One region of the Streptosporangium vulgare genome, then DNA from elsewhere that is predicted to be linked to it. Evidence: riboswitches for the same ligand, from Rfam matches in the RefSeq annotation. Region 1 holds a riboswitch; the other holds the start of a gene.
What was found. A riboswitch is a leader RNA that binds a small molecule or an ion and turns the genes downstream of it on or off. The one in region 1 is predicted to bind cobalamin.

Region 1 (5,239 bases):
GTCATCCTCGCCAGGTCGGCGAGGTCGGAGGTGAGGTCCACCTCCTCGACGGTCCAGGTGTTGCGGATCGCGGCCCGGTAGCGCTCGTAGAACTCGGGGTAGCGCATCGGCCGCAGGGTGAGGTCCATGCCGGGGTCGAGCAACATCGGGAGACTGCCTTTCTCAAAGCTTTCGGGAGACCCTTTTCGAGGAACCGGGACGGCTACTGGCAGGCGTCGCAGTACTCGGGGTTCTCCAGGGAGCAGGCGATCGCCTCGGGGTCGAGCGCCGCCTGCGCGACCGGTGCCGCCACGGTGGCCTGCGCGATCCGGGTGGCCGGGCGCGAGCGCAGGTAGTAGGTGGTCTTGAGGCCCGACTTCCACGCGTAGGCGTACATCGAGGAGAGCTTGCCGATGGTCGGCGTGGCCATGAAGAGGTTCAGCGACTGCGACTGGTCGATGTACGGGGTGCGCGCGGCGGCCAGGTCGATCAGCGCCTTCTGCGGCAGCTCCCAGGCGGTCCGGTAGAGCGCCTTCAGGTCGGCGGGGATCTCCGGGATGTCCTGGACGGAGCCGTCGGCGCGCTTGATCGCGTCGCGGATCAGCGGGGTCCACAGGCCACGGGCCTGCAGGTCGCGGACGAGATAGCGGTTGACCTGGAGGAACTCCCCCGAGAGGGTCTCGCGCTTGAAGACGTTGGAGACCTGCGGCTCGATGCACTCGTAGCAGCCCGCGATGGAGGCGATCGTGGCCGTCGGCGCGATCGCGACCATCAGCGAGTTGCGCAGGCCGGTCCCGGCGATCCGCTCCCTGAGCCCGGTCCACTCCGCGGACCCCGCCGCCCCGTAGTGGTCGGGGTGCAGCACCCCGGCGGCGGCCCTGGTCTCCTCGTACGAGGGGTGGCGGCCCCGCTCCACGGCCAGGTCGGAGGAGGTCCGGTAGGCGGCGAGCGCGATCTCCTCGGAGATCCTGGTGGACAGCTCCAGGGCGCGCGGCGAGTCGAACGGCAGCCGCAGCGTGAACAGCACGTCGGCCAGGCCCATCACGCCGAGCCCGATCGGGCGCCACCTCCGGTTGGCCGCCTCGGCCTCGGGGGTCGGGTAGAAGCCCAGGTCGATGGTGCGGTCGAGGAACCGCACGGCGGTGCGGACGGTCGCGCGCAGCCGGTCCCAGTCCATCGCGTCCCCGGTGCTCCCGGTGCTCCCGATGCTCCCGGCGTCCGCGGACAGGTGGGCGGCGAGGTTGATCGAGCCGAGGTTGCAGACGGCGGTCTCCGCGTCGCCGGTGACCTCCAGGATCTCGGTGCAGAGGTTCGACAGGTGGATGACGTTCTGGGGCCTGGCCGTCTGGTTGGACGTCCGGTTGGCCGCGTCCTTGAAGGTCATCCAGCCGTTGCCGGTCTGGGCGAGCGTGCGCATCATCCGCCCGTACAGGGTGCGGGCGGGGATCTGCCGGGTGAACCTGCCCTCGGCCTCGGCGGCCCGGTAGGCGTCGTCGAACGCGGCGCCGTACAGGTCGGTGAGGTGCGGGACCTCCTTGGGGTCGAACAGCGACCAGACCCCGTCGGCCTCGACCCGGCGCATGAACTCGTCGGGGATCCAGTTGGCCAGGTTCAGGTTGTGCGTGCGGCGGGCCTCCTCGCCGGTGTTGTCGCGCAGTTCCAGGAACTCCTCGACGTCGGCGTGCCAGGGCTCCAGGTAGACGCAGGCCGCGCCCTTGCGCCGGCCGCCCTGGTTGACCGCGGCGACGCTGGAGTCGAGCGTGCGCAGCCACGGCACGATGCCGTTGGAGTGGCCGTTGGTGCCGCGGATCAGCGAGCCCCGCGAGCGGACCCTGGTCCAGGCGATCCCGATGCCCCCCGCGTACTTCGACAGCCGCGCGACCTGCCCGTAGCGGTCGTAGATGGACTCCAGCTCGTCACGGGGCGAGTCGAGCAGGAAGCACGAGGAGAGCTGGGGCCTGCGGGAGCCGGAGTTGAACAGCGTGGGCGAGCTGGGCAGGTAGGACAGGGTGGCCATGAGCGCGTACAGCTCGGCGGCCTCCTCGACGGTCTCGGACAGGCCGCAGGCCACCCGCAGGAAGAAGTGCTGCGGGCGCTCCAGGACCTTGCGGGTCCTCGGGTGGCGCAGCAGGTAGCGGTCGTAGACCGTACGCAGCCCGAAGTACTCGAACCTGGCGTCGGCCTCCGGATCGACCAGCGCGTCCAGCGTCCCGGCGTGGGCGGCCACGAACTCCGCGAGCCCGTCCTGGATCAGCCCCGCCTCGTGGGTCGCGGCGATGGACTCGGAGAAGTCGCGGACGCCGTGCCCGGCGGCCTCGTCGGCGATCAGCTCGGCCAGCATCGCGGCGGCGACCCTGGAGTTCGCCGGATCGGTGATCACCCGTGCGGCGGCCTCGTCGATGGCCAGCCTGCGGCCGTCCGACGCGCTCGCGGCGTCTCCGGCGCCCCCGCCGCCACCGTCGCCCGTCGCCGTCCCCGCCGCGCTTCCGGCGCTCCCGCCGCCGCCGCTCGTCGCGATCCCCGCCGCGTTCCCGGCGTCACCGTCGCCCGTCGCGGTCGCCACCGCGCTCGCGGCACCCGCGACGTTCTCCGCGTCGCCGTCGCTCACCGCGGTCCCCGCCGCGGTCTCCGCCAATGCCTGTGTCACGTAGTGCCCCTCGCTCGATCGGACTTCCCCGTACGGCTCCGCCGGATGGGCACGCGTCCGCGAGCGATCCCGGGCACGCCGGATCGCCTCGTTCCGCGGACCCTCCCACGAGGCCCTGGACAATCACGTCACCGGCAGGTCTTCGGACTCACGGGCACACCGCACACGCCTACCGGCCGTCGCTTCCCAGGCATGGCTCACCCAGTGCTCAATGACGGCTTTCGTTCCCGTTCACCGCTGCGGGGCAGTCCCGGAATCTCACCGGGTTCCCTCTTGCCTCGCCCCTCTCGGGGCGAACCAGCAACGAGCAGGATCCTACATCTAGGGGCGTCTGACGCAACTACCCCAACAAGTTGTGTCGGATGACTTCAGCAACCCGAGCTCGTGAAGCACCCCGCGAGTGCGGGCCGTCTCGGTGGAAAGCCACTGACGGAACTCGTCACCGCCGAGGTAGACCCGGCTCCACCCCTGGGACGCGCACAGGGCACGCCAGCGCGGCGCGGCGTCGACATCGTCACACAGGGCGATCGCGGCGTCCCGGTCCTGCGGGCTCATGCCCTTGGGGCCCAGCAGTCCGCACCAGTCGCTGTATTCCAGCCGGACGTCGACCTCCATGAGAGTCGGGGCGTCGATCCCGTCGATCCGGCCGCCGGAGGAGACCACCAGGGGCCGCAGGCGGCCCGCGGCGATCTCGGGCCGCAGGGCGCGCGCCGACCCCAGCAGGGCCGCCACCCGGCCGACGTGGAGCGCCTCCATGGCGTCCTCGGGGGCGAGGTACCCGGCGTACTCCAGCAGCCGGGTGTCCACCCCGAGGCACTTGCCGATCATGCCGTAGAGCACGTGGTCGGAGCCGCCCTCCGACCGGCCGCCGACCGTCAGCCCCGCCGGGTCGTGCCGCAGCCGCGCGACGAAGTCCTCGAAGGTGCGCAGGCGGGAGCCGGAGGGGACGACCAGGACCGCCCAGTCGCCGACCAGGCGGGCGATGGGGGTGGCGGCGTTCACCACGGCCGAGGTGTTGGCGATCTCCGCGGCGGCCACCATCGGCATCGAGGTGACGAGCAGCCTGCCCTCGCGCGCGAAGGGGCCGTGGAAGGCGCCGAACGCGTCGCGCGGGGCGAGGCCCAGGGCGCCCCCGCGCTCGACGGCCATCGCGGTGCGCACCAGCCCCGACTGGACCAGGACGGTCGCGAGCCTGCCCGCGATCCCGTCCCAGCCGTGGCCGTCGGCGGTCGGTTCGAGGAGGAACAGGCGCTTCACCTCAGGGCCGGCGCCGCCGTCCGCGCCGCACCCCGCGACGAGCGCGGCCCCCGCCGCCAGCGCGAAAAACCCCCTACGGCGCATAAGCGCCCCTTCCCCCAAGAACCCCCTATTCCAGATGTTACCTACCCATCACTTTCCGTGATGAAGTGGGGTATGCCGGAATTTCCGGTGGTCCGTACGCGATCACGAACCACCGGAAAAACCAACAAAAATCCGGATATCGGAGACGGCCGCCTCATGGGGGCAGAGCGCAGGGAGGAAAGCGCGACTCACTCCACCGTGACGCTCTTGGCCAGGTTCCTGGGCTTGTCGACGTCCCGGCCCAGCGCCACGGCGGCGTGGTAGGCGAAGAGCTGGAGCGGGATCGACAGCAGGATCGGGTCCAGCTCGGTCTCGTTCTTGGGCACCACGACGCAGTCGTCGGCCAGCTTGGGATCGGCCGTGCGGTGGCCCACCATGAGCACCCGGCCGCCCCGGGCGCGGATCTCGCCCAGCGTGGTGAGGTTCTTGTCCAGCAGCTCGTCGTCGGGGACGATCGCCACCGTCGGCATGTCCGGCCCGATCAGCGCCAGCGGCCCGTGCTTCAGCTCGCTGGCCGGGTACGCCTCGGCGTGCACGTACGAGATCTCCTTGAGCTTCTGCGCGCCTTCGCGGGCCGCCGGGTAGCCCCTCACCCGACCCACGAACATCATGCTGGGCGACTCGGCGTACTTGCCCGCCAGCTCCTTGATCTGCGGCTCCAGCGCCAGGATCTCCTTGATCTGGTCCGGCAGCCTCCGCAGGCCGTCGCAGATCCTGCGGCCGTCGGCGGGAGACAGGTCGCGTACCCGGCCCAGGTGCAGCGCGAGCAGCGCGAAGGCCACGGCCGTCGAGGTGAACGCCTTGGTGCTCGCCACCGAGACCTCGGGGCCCGCGTGCAGGTAGACGCCGCCGTCGCACTCGCGGGCGATCGCGCTGCCCACGGTGTTGACGATGCCGAGCACCCTGCCGCCCTTGCGCTTGAGCTCCTGCACGGCGGCGAGGGTGTCGTAGGTCTCCCCCGACTGGCTGATCGCCACGTAGAGGGTGTCGGCCTCCACCACCGGGCTGCGGTAGCGGAACTCGCTCGCCGGCTCCGCGTCGGCCGGGATGCGCGCCAGCTCCTCGATGAGCTGCGCGCCGATCTGGCCCGAGTAGTACGCGGACCCGCAACCGATGATCTTCACCCGGCGGAACGAGCGGGTCTCCCGCGCGTCCATGTTGAGGCCGCCCAGGTGGGCGATGTGGAAGCGGTCGTCCAGCCGCCCGCGCAGCGTCCTGGCCACCGTGTCGGGCTGCTCGGAGATCTCCTTGAGCAGGTAGTGCTCGTAGCCG
Region 2 (5,239 bases), on a different contig from region 1:
CTTCAGGAGTTCGTCAAGTCCAGGAGGCGGAGAAGCGCCGCATCCCCGTCCCCGTCACAGCTCCCCGCGCTCTCCTCGATCCCCCTCGCAACGGGCGAAAAGGCTTCGGTGCCATAACTGTCCGACCACCGGGCATAGTGAAGGGTCTAGGGTCGGGAATAGATACCACGGAGAGAATCAGTCCCGGACGAACAGAGGGTGCGCATGACGGTACGGCGGGTGATGGGCATCGAGACCGAATACGGCATCTCCGTGCCCGGACAGCCGGGGGCCAACGCGATGGTGACCTCCTCTCAGGTCGTGAACGCCTATCTGGCGGCCTCGGCCGCGAGGGCGCGGCGCGCGCGATGGGACTTCGAGGAGGAGAACCCGCTGCGGGACGCACGGGGGTTCGACCTCGCGCGGGAGGTGGCCGACCAGAGCCAGCTGACCGACGAGGACCTCGGCCTGGCAAACGTGATCCTCACCAACGGGGCCCGGCTGTACGTCGACCACGCCCACCCCGAATACTCCACGCCCGAGTGCACCAACCCCCGGGCGGCGGTGATCTGGGACAAGGCGGGCGAGCGGGTGATGCACGACGCGGCGGTCCGCGCCTCGGCGATGCCGGCCAACGCCCCGATCCAGCTCTACAAGAACAACACCGACAACAAGGGCGCCTCCTACGGCTGTCATGAGAACTACCTCATGCGCCGGGCCACCTCGTTCGCCGACATCGTCAGGCACCTGACGCCGTTCTTCGTCTCCCGGCAGGTCGTCACCGGCGCGGGCAAGGTCGGCATCGGCCAGGACTCCCGGGGCGAGGGTTTCCAGATCAGCCAGCGGGCCGACTTCTTCGAGGTCGAGGTGGGCCTGGAGACGACGCTCAAGCGGCCGATCATCAACACCCGGGACGAGCCCCACGCCGACCCGGAGAAGTACCGCCGCCTGCACGTCATCATCGGCGACGCCAACATGTCGGAGATCTCGACCTACCTGAAGCTGGGATCGACCGCGCTCGTCCTGGCCATGATCGAGGACAACTACTTCACCCGCGACCTCGCCGTGGACAACCCCGTCCAGGCCCTGCGCGCGGTCTCGCACGACCCCACGCTCAAGTACGAGATCTCCATGCGCGACGGCCGCAAGCTGACGGCGGTGCAGCTGCAGATGGAGTATCTGGAGCTCGCCCGCAAGTATGCCGAGGAACGCAGCGCCAACGGCATGGACGAGCCCACCAAGGACATCCTGGAGCGCTGGGAGTCGGTCCTCACCCGCCTGGCGGAGGACCCGATGCAGCTGTCCGGGGAGCTCGACTGGGTGGCCAAGCTGGAGCTCCTGGAGGGCTACCGCACCCGTGACGGCCTGCCCTGGTCGCACCCGCGCCTGCAGCTCGTCGACCTCCAGTACTCCGACATCCGACCGGACCGGGGGCTCTACAACCGGCTGGTCGCCCGGGGCCGCATGCAGCGCCTGGTCACCGAGGAAGAGGTCCAGCGGGCCATCGAGGTGCCGCCCAACGACACCCGGGCCTACTTCCGCGGCCGCTGCCTGAGCCAGTACAGCGAGTCGGTGGCCGCGGCCTCCTGGGACTCGGTCATCTTCGACATCCCCGGCCGCGAGTCGCTGCAGCGCGTCCCCACCCTTGAGCCGCTGCGCGGCACCAAGGCCCACGTGGGTGAGCTGTTCGACCGCTGCCGTACCGCCGCGGAGCTGGTGACGGCGCTGACCGGCGAGCAGTGACCTCCTGACAGCGACCTCCTGGCAGTGACCTCCTGAGAAGGGGGAGGTGGCCCGGCCGGGCCACCTCCCCCTTTCGGCGTGCCTGAACCCCCTGCCAGCCGGATCCCGGCAAACCGGACACCCGGATTGACGGGGGACGGAGAACCGGGGTACGTTCCGGGTGTTTTGTGGCGGTGCGAGGGAAATCCGGTGAGATTCCGGTGCGGTCGCGCCACTGTAACCGGCTCCACGGAGCCGGAAGCCAGGTCACACTCGGCCGCCACCGACCTACGAAAAGGGACGCGTAAATCCCGGAGGAGGTAGCCGTGAGCCAGATCTCGGCACCGCACGCCCAGCCCATCCCATGGCACTCGCTCACCCGCTGGCTGCTCGCCGTACCGGTGCTGCTGCTCCTCGCCTACCTGGTCACCTTCGACCAGGGAGCGATCTCCCAGGCGGGAAACTACCTGCACGAACTCATGCACGACGGGCGTCACCTGCTCGGCGTGCCGTGCCACTGAGCCACAGGTGATCACCAAACTCATCGTCCGGGGCCTCGTCGTCGGACTGCTCGCAGGGCTGCTCGCGGCCGTCTTCGCCTACACCGTCGGCGAACCGCGCATCGACCAGGCCATCGCGCTGGAGGAGGCGGCCGCCGCGGCCGCCGCCCCGGCCGAATCGCACGACGACACCGGGACCGCCGCCCACTCCCACGACGAGGAGGAGGCACTGGTCAGCAGGGACGGGCAGCGCTTCGGGCTCTTCCTCGCCCTCGGCCTGTACGGCCTGGCGGTCGGGGGCCTGTTCGCCCTCGTCTACGCGGCCGTACGCGGCCGGGCGGGACCCCGCTCGGAACCGGTGCTCGCGGTCACGCTCGCCGCCGCCGCGTTCACCTCCGTCGTTTTCATCCCTTTCGTGAAGTATCCCGCCAACCCGCCGGCCGTCGGTGATCCGGAGACCATCAACCAGCGCACCGTGCTCTACCTGGTCGCGGTGGTCATCGGGATCCTCGCCGTCGCCGCCGCGGTCGCCGCCTACCGCTACGCCTCGCGGAGCGAACCGTGGGTGCGCTGGCTGTCGGCGGGCGTCACCCTCCTCGTGCCCGTCGTCGCGGCCTGGATCCTCCTGCCGGAGATCTCGGAGGTGCCCCGGGGCTTCCCCGCCGATCTCCTGTGGGACTTCCGGGTCGCCTCCATAGGGACCCAGGTGGTCTTCTGGGCCGGTGTCGGCGCGCTGTTCGCCTTCGCCGCCCGCAGGCGCGGCCCGGTGTGACGACCCCCTCGGGGGTCACCCGCCTGCTCCTGGTCTGCCACGCCTCCACCTCGGCGACGGTACGGGCCGCGTTCCCGGGTGACGAACCACTCGACGAACGCGGCCTGCGCCGGGCCGAGGGGATGGCGCGGGACCTCGGCCCGGGGCCCGCGGCCTGCCCCTCCGAGCTGCGCTGCGTCCAGACGGCGGCGGCGCTCGGCCTGCGGGCCGAGCACGACCCGCTGCTGGCCGACTGCGACTACGGCCGCTGGAGCGGGATGACGCTCGGCGAGGTCGAGGCCGCCGAACCCGAGGCGCTCGCCTCCTGGCTCGGCGACCCCGGCGCGGCGCCGCACGGCGGGGAGCCGGTCACCGCGCTCCTCGCCCGGGTGTCCGGCTGGCTCGCCGTCCGGGCCCCCGGCAGGGCCGTCGCGGTCACCCACCCGGCGGTGATCCGCGCCGCGGTCGTCCACGCCCTCGGAGCCCCCGCCCAGGCCTTCTGGCGCGTCGACGTCGCGCCGCTGGCCCGCGTGACGCTCACCGGGCGCGGCGGCCGCTGGCGGCTCAGCTACCTCCCATGACGGTTCGGGCGCCCGGCGACCCTTTGACCCGACAAGACGGACAGGAGATCCCGAAGGTGCGTGACGCCCGCTATCCCTTCACCGCGATCGTGGGGCTGGAGGACCTGAAACTCGCGCTGATCCTCAACGCGGTCTCCCCCCGCGTCGGGGGAGTGCTGGTCAGGGGGGAGAAGGGCACCGCCAAGTCCACGATCGTGCGGGCGCTGGCCGCGCTTCTGCCACCCGTCGAGGTGGTGACCGGCTGCCGCTTCTCCTGCGACCCGGCCGCCCCCGACCCCGGCTGCCCGGACGGGCCGCACGAGGGCCGTACGGAACCCGGGGACCTGCCCGCCACCGTCCGGCCCGACGGAGCTCAGCCTGGTGAAACCCATCCCGACGGAGCTCAGCCTGGTGGAGCTCAGCCCGATGGGGCTCAGCTTGGCGTGGCTCGGTCCGCCGCCGTGCGGGACGGCGCCGCGCGGCCCGCCCGTCTGGTCGAGCTGCCCGTCGGCGCCTCCGAGGACCGCCTCGTCGGCTCCCTCGACATCGAGCGCGCCCTCACCGAGGGCGTGAAATCCTTCGAACCCGGCCTCCTGGCGAGCGCCCACCGGGGCGTCCTGTACGTGGACGAGGTCAACCTCCTCCACGACCACCTGGTGGACCTGCTGCTCGACGCCGCCGCCCTCGGCACCTGCTACGTCGAGCGCGAGGGGGTCTCGGTACGGCACGCCGCCCGGTTCCTGCTGGTCGGGACGATGAACCCCGAGGAGGGGGAGCTGCGCCCGCAGCTGCTCGACCGCTTCGGGCTGACCGTGGAGGTCCGGGCCTCGCGGGAACCGTCCCAGCGGGTGGACGTGGTACGGCGCCGCCTGGCCTTCGAGGCCGACCCCGACGCCTTCGCCGCCGCCTGGTCGGACGAGGAGAGGGCGCTGGCCGCGCGCATCGCCGGGGCGCGCGCCCGGGTCCCCCAGGTCGTCCTGCCGGACGCGGCACTGCTCAGGATCGCCACCGTCTGCGCGGGGTTCGAGGTGGACGGGCTCCGGGCCGACCTGGTCACCGCCGGTGCGGCGATCGCGCACGCCGCCTGGCAGGGCCGCACCACCGTCACCGCCGACGACGTGCGGGAGGCGGCCAGGCTCGCGCTCCCGCACCGCCGACGCCGCGACCCCTTCGACGCGCCGGGCCTGGACGAGTCCAGGCTCCAGGACCTCCTGGACCAGATCCCCGACGATCCCGAGGACCCGGAGGACCCGGACGACTTCGACGGTCCCGGGGGCGCCGACCCCGGCGACGGCCCGGACGGACCGGTGCCCGGCGGCGGCCCCGAGGACGGGGACGCCACCTCCGGCGACCCGGGCGATCCGGGCGTTCCCGGTGATCCTGGCGGAAGCGAGGATGGGGACGGCTCCCGGCCCGCTCTTCCGGACGTCCCGGGCGGTCCCGACCCCGGGACGCGGGAGCCCGCCGCCACCGCGGATCCCGGCGAGCCGCCGGAGAAGACCGGGGGAGTACCGGCCCGCGAGCAGGCCTTCGACGCCGAGCCCGGGGGCAGGACCAGGCTGTTCACCGTCCCGGGCGTCGGCGCGGGGGCCCCCGGGCGCCGGTCGCGCGCCAGGACGCCCCTGGGCCGTACCACGGGGGCCCGGGTCCCCGAGGGCCACCCCGGCTCCCTCCACCTGCGGGCCACCGTCGGCGCCGCGGCCCCGTACCAGGTCGCGCGGGGCAGG

Region 2: another riboswitch for cobalamin. It lies ahead of ACFFRH_RS17305 (CbtB domain-containing protein); the one in region 1 lies ahead of ACFFRH_RS24340 (ribonucleoside-diphosphate reductase subunit alpha).

The regions. Positions count from the first base shown of each region.
Region 1 covers NZ_JBHMBS010000012.1:1,162-6,400, forward strand. The annotation lists gene ACFFRH_RS24335 (ribonucleotide-diphosphate reductase subunit beta) at 1-146, opposite strand, end outside; gene ACFFRH_RS24340 (ribonucleoside-diphosphate reductase subunit alpha) at 203-2,626, opposite strand; cobalamin riboswitch at 2,743-2,943, opposite strand; gene ACFFRH_RS24345 (tripartite tricarboxylate transporter substrate-binding protein) at 2,948-3,967, opposite strand; gene glmS (glutamine--fructose-6-phosphate transaminase (isomerizing)) at 4,156-5,239, opposite strand, start outside.
Region 2 covers NZ_JBHMBS010000007.1:216,000-221,238, forward strand. The annotation lists gene ACFFRH_RS17295 (acyltransferase family protein) at 1-117, shown strand, start outside; gene dop (depupylase/deamidase Dop) at 205-1,722, shown strand; adenosylcobalamin (AdoCbl) riboswitch at 1,877-2,010, shown strand; gene ACFFRH_RS17305 (CbtB domain-containing protein) at 2,028-2,222, shown strand; gene ACFFRH_RS17310 (CbtA family protein) at 2,230-2,973, shown strand; gene ACFFRH_RS17315 (histidine phosphatase family protein) at 2,970-3,533, shown strand; gene ACFFRH_RS17320 (magnesium chelatase subunit D family protein) at 3,530-5,239, shown strand, end outside.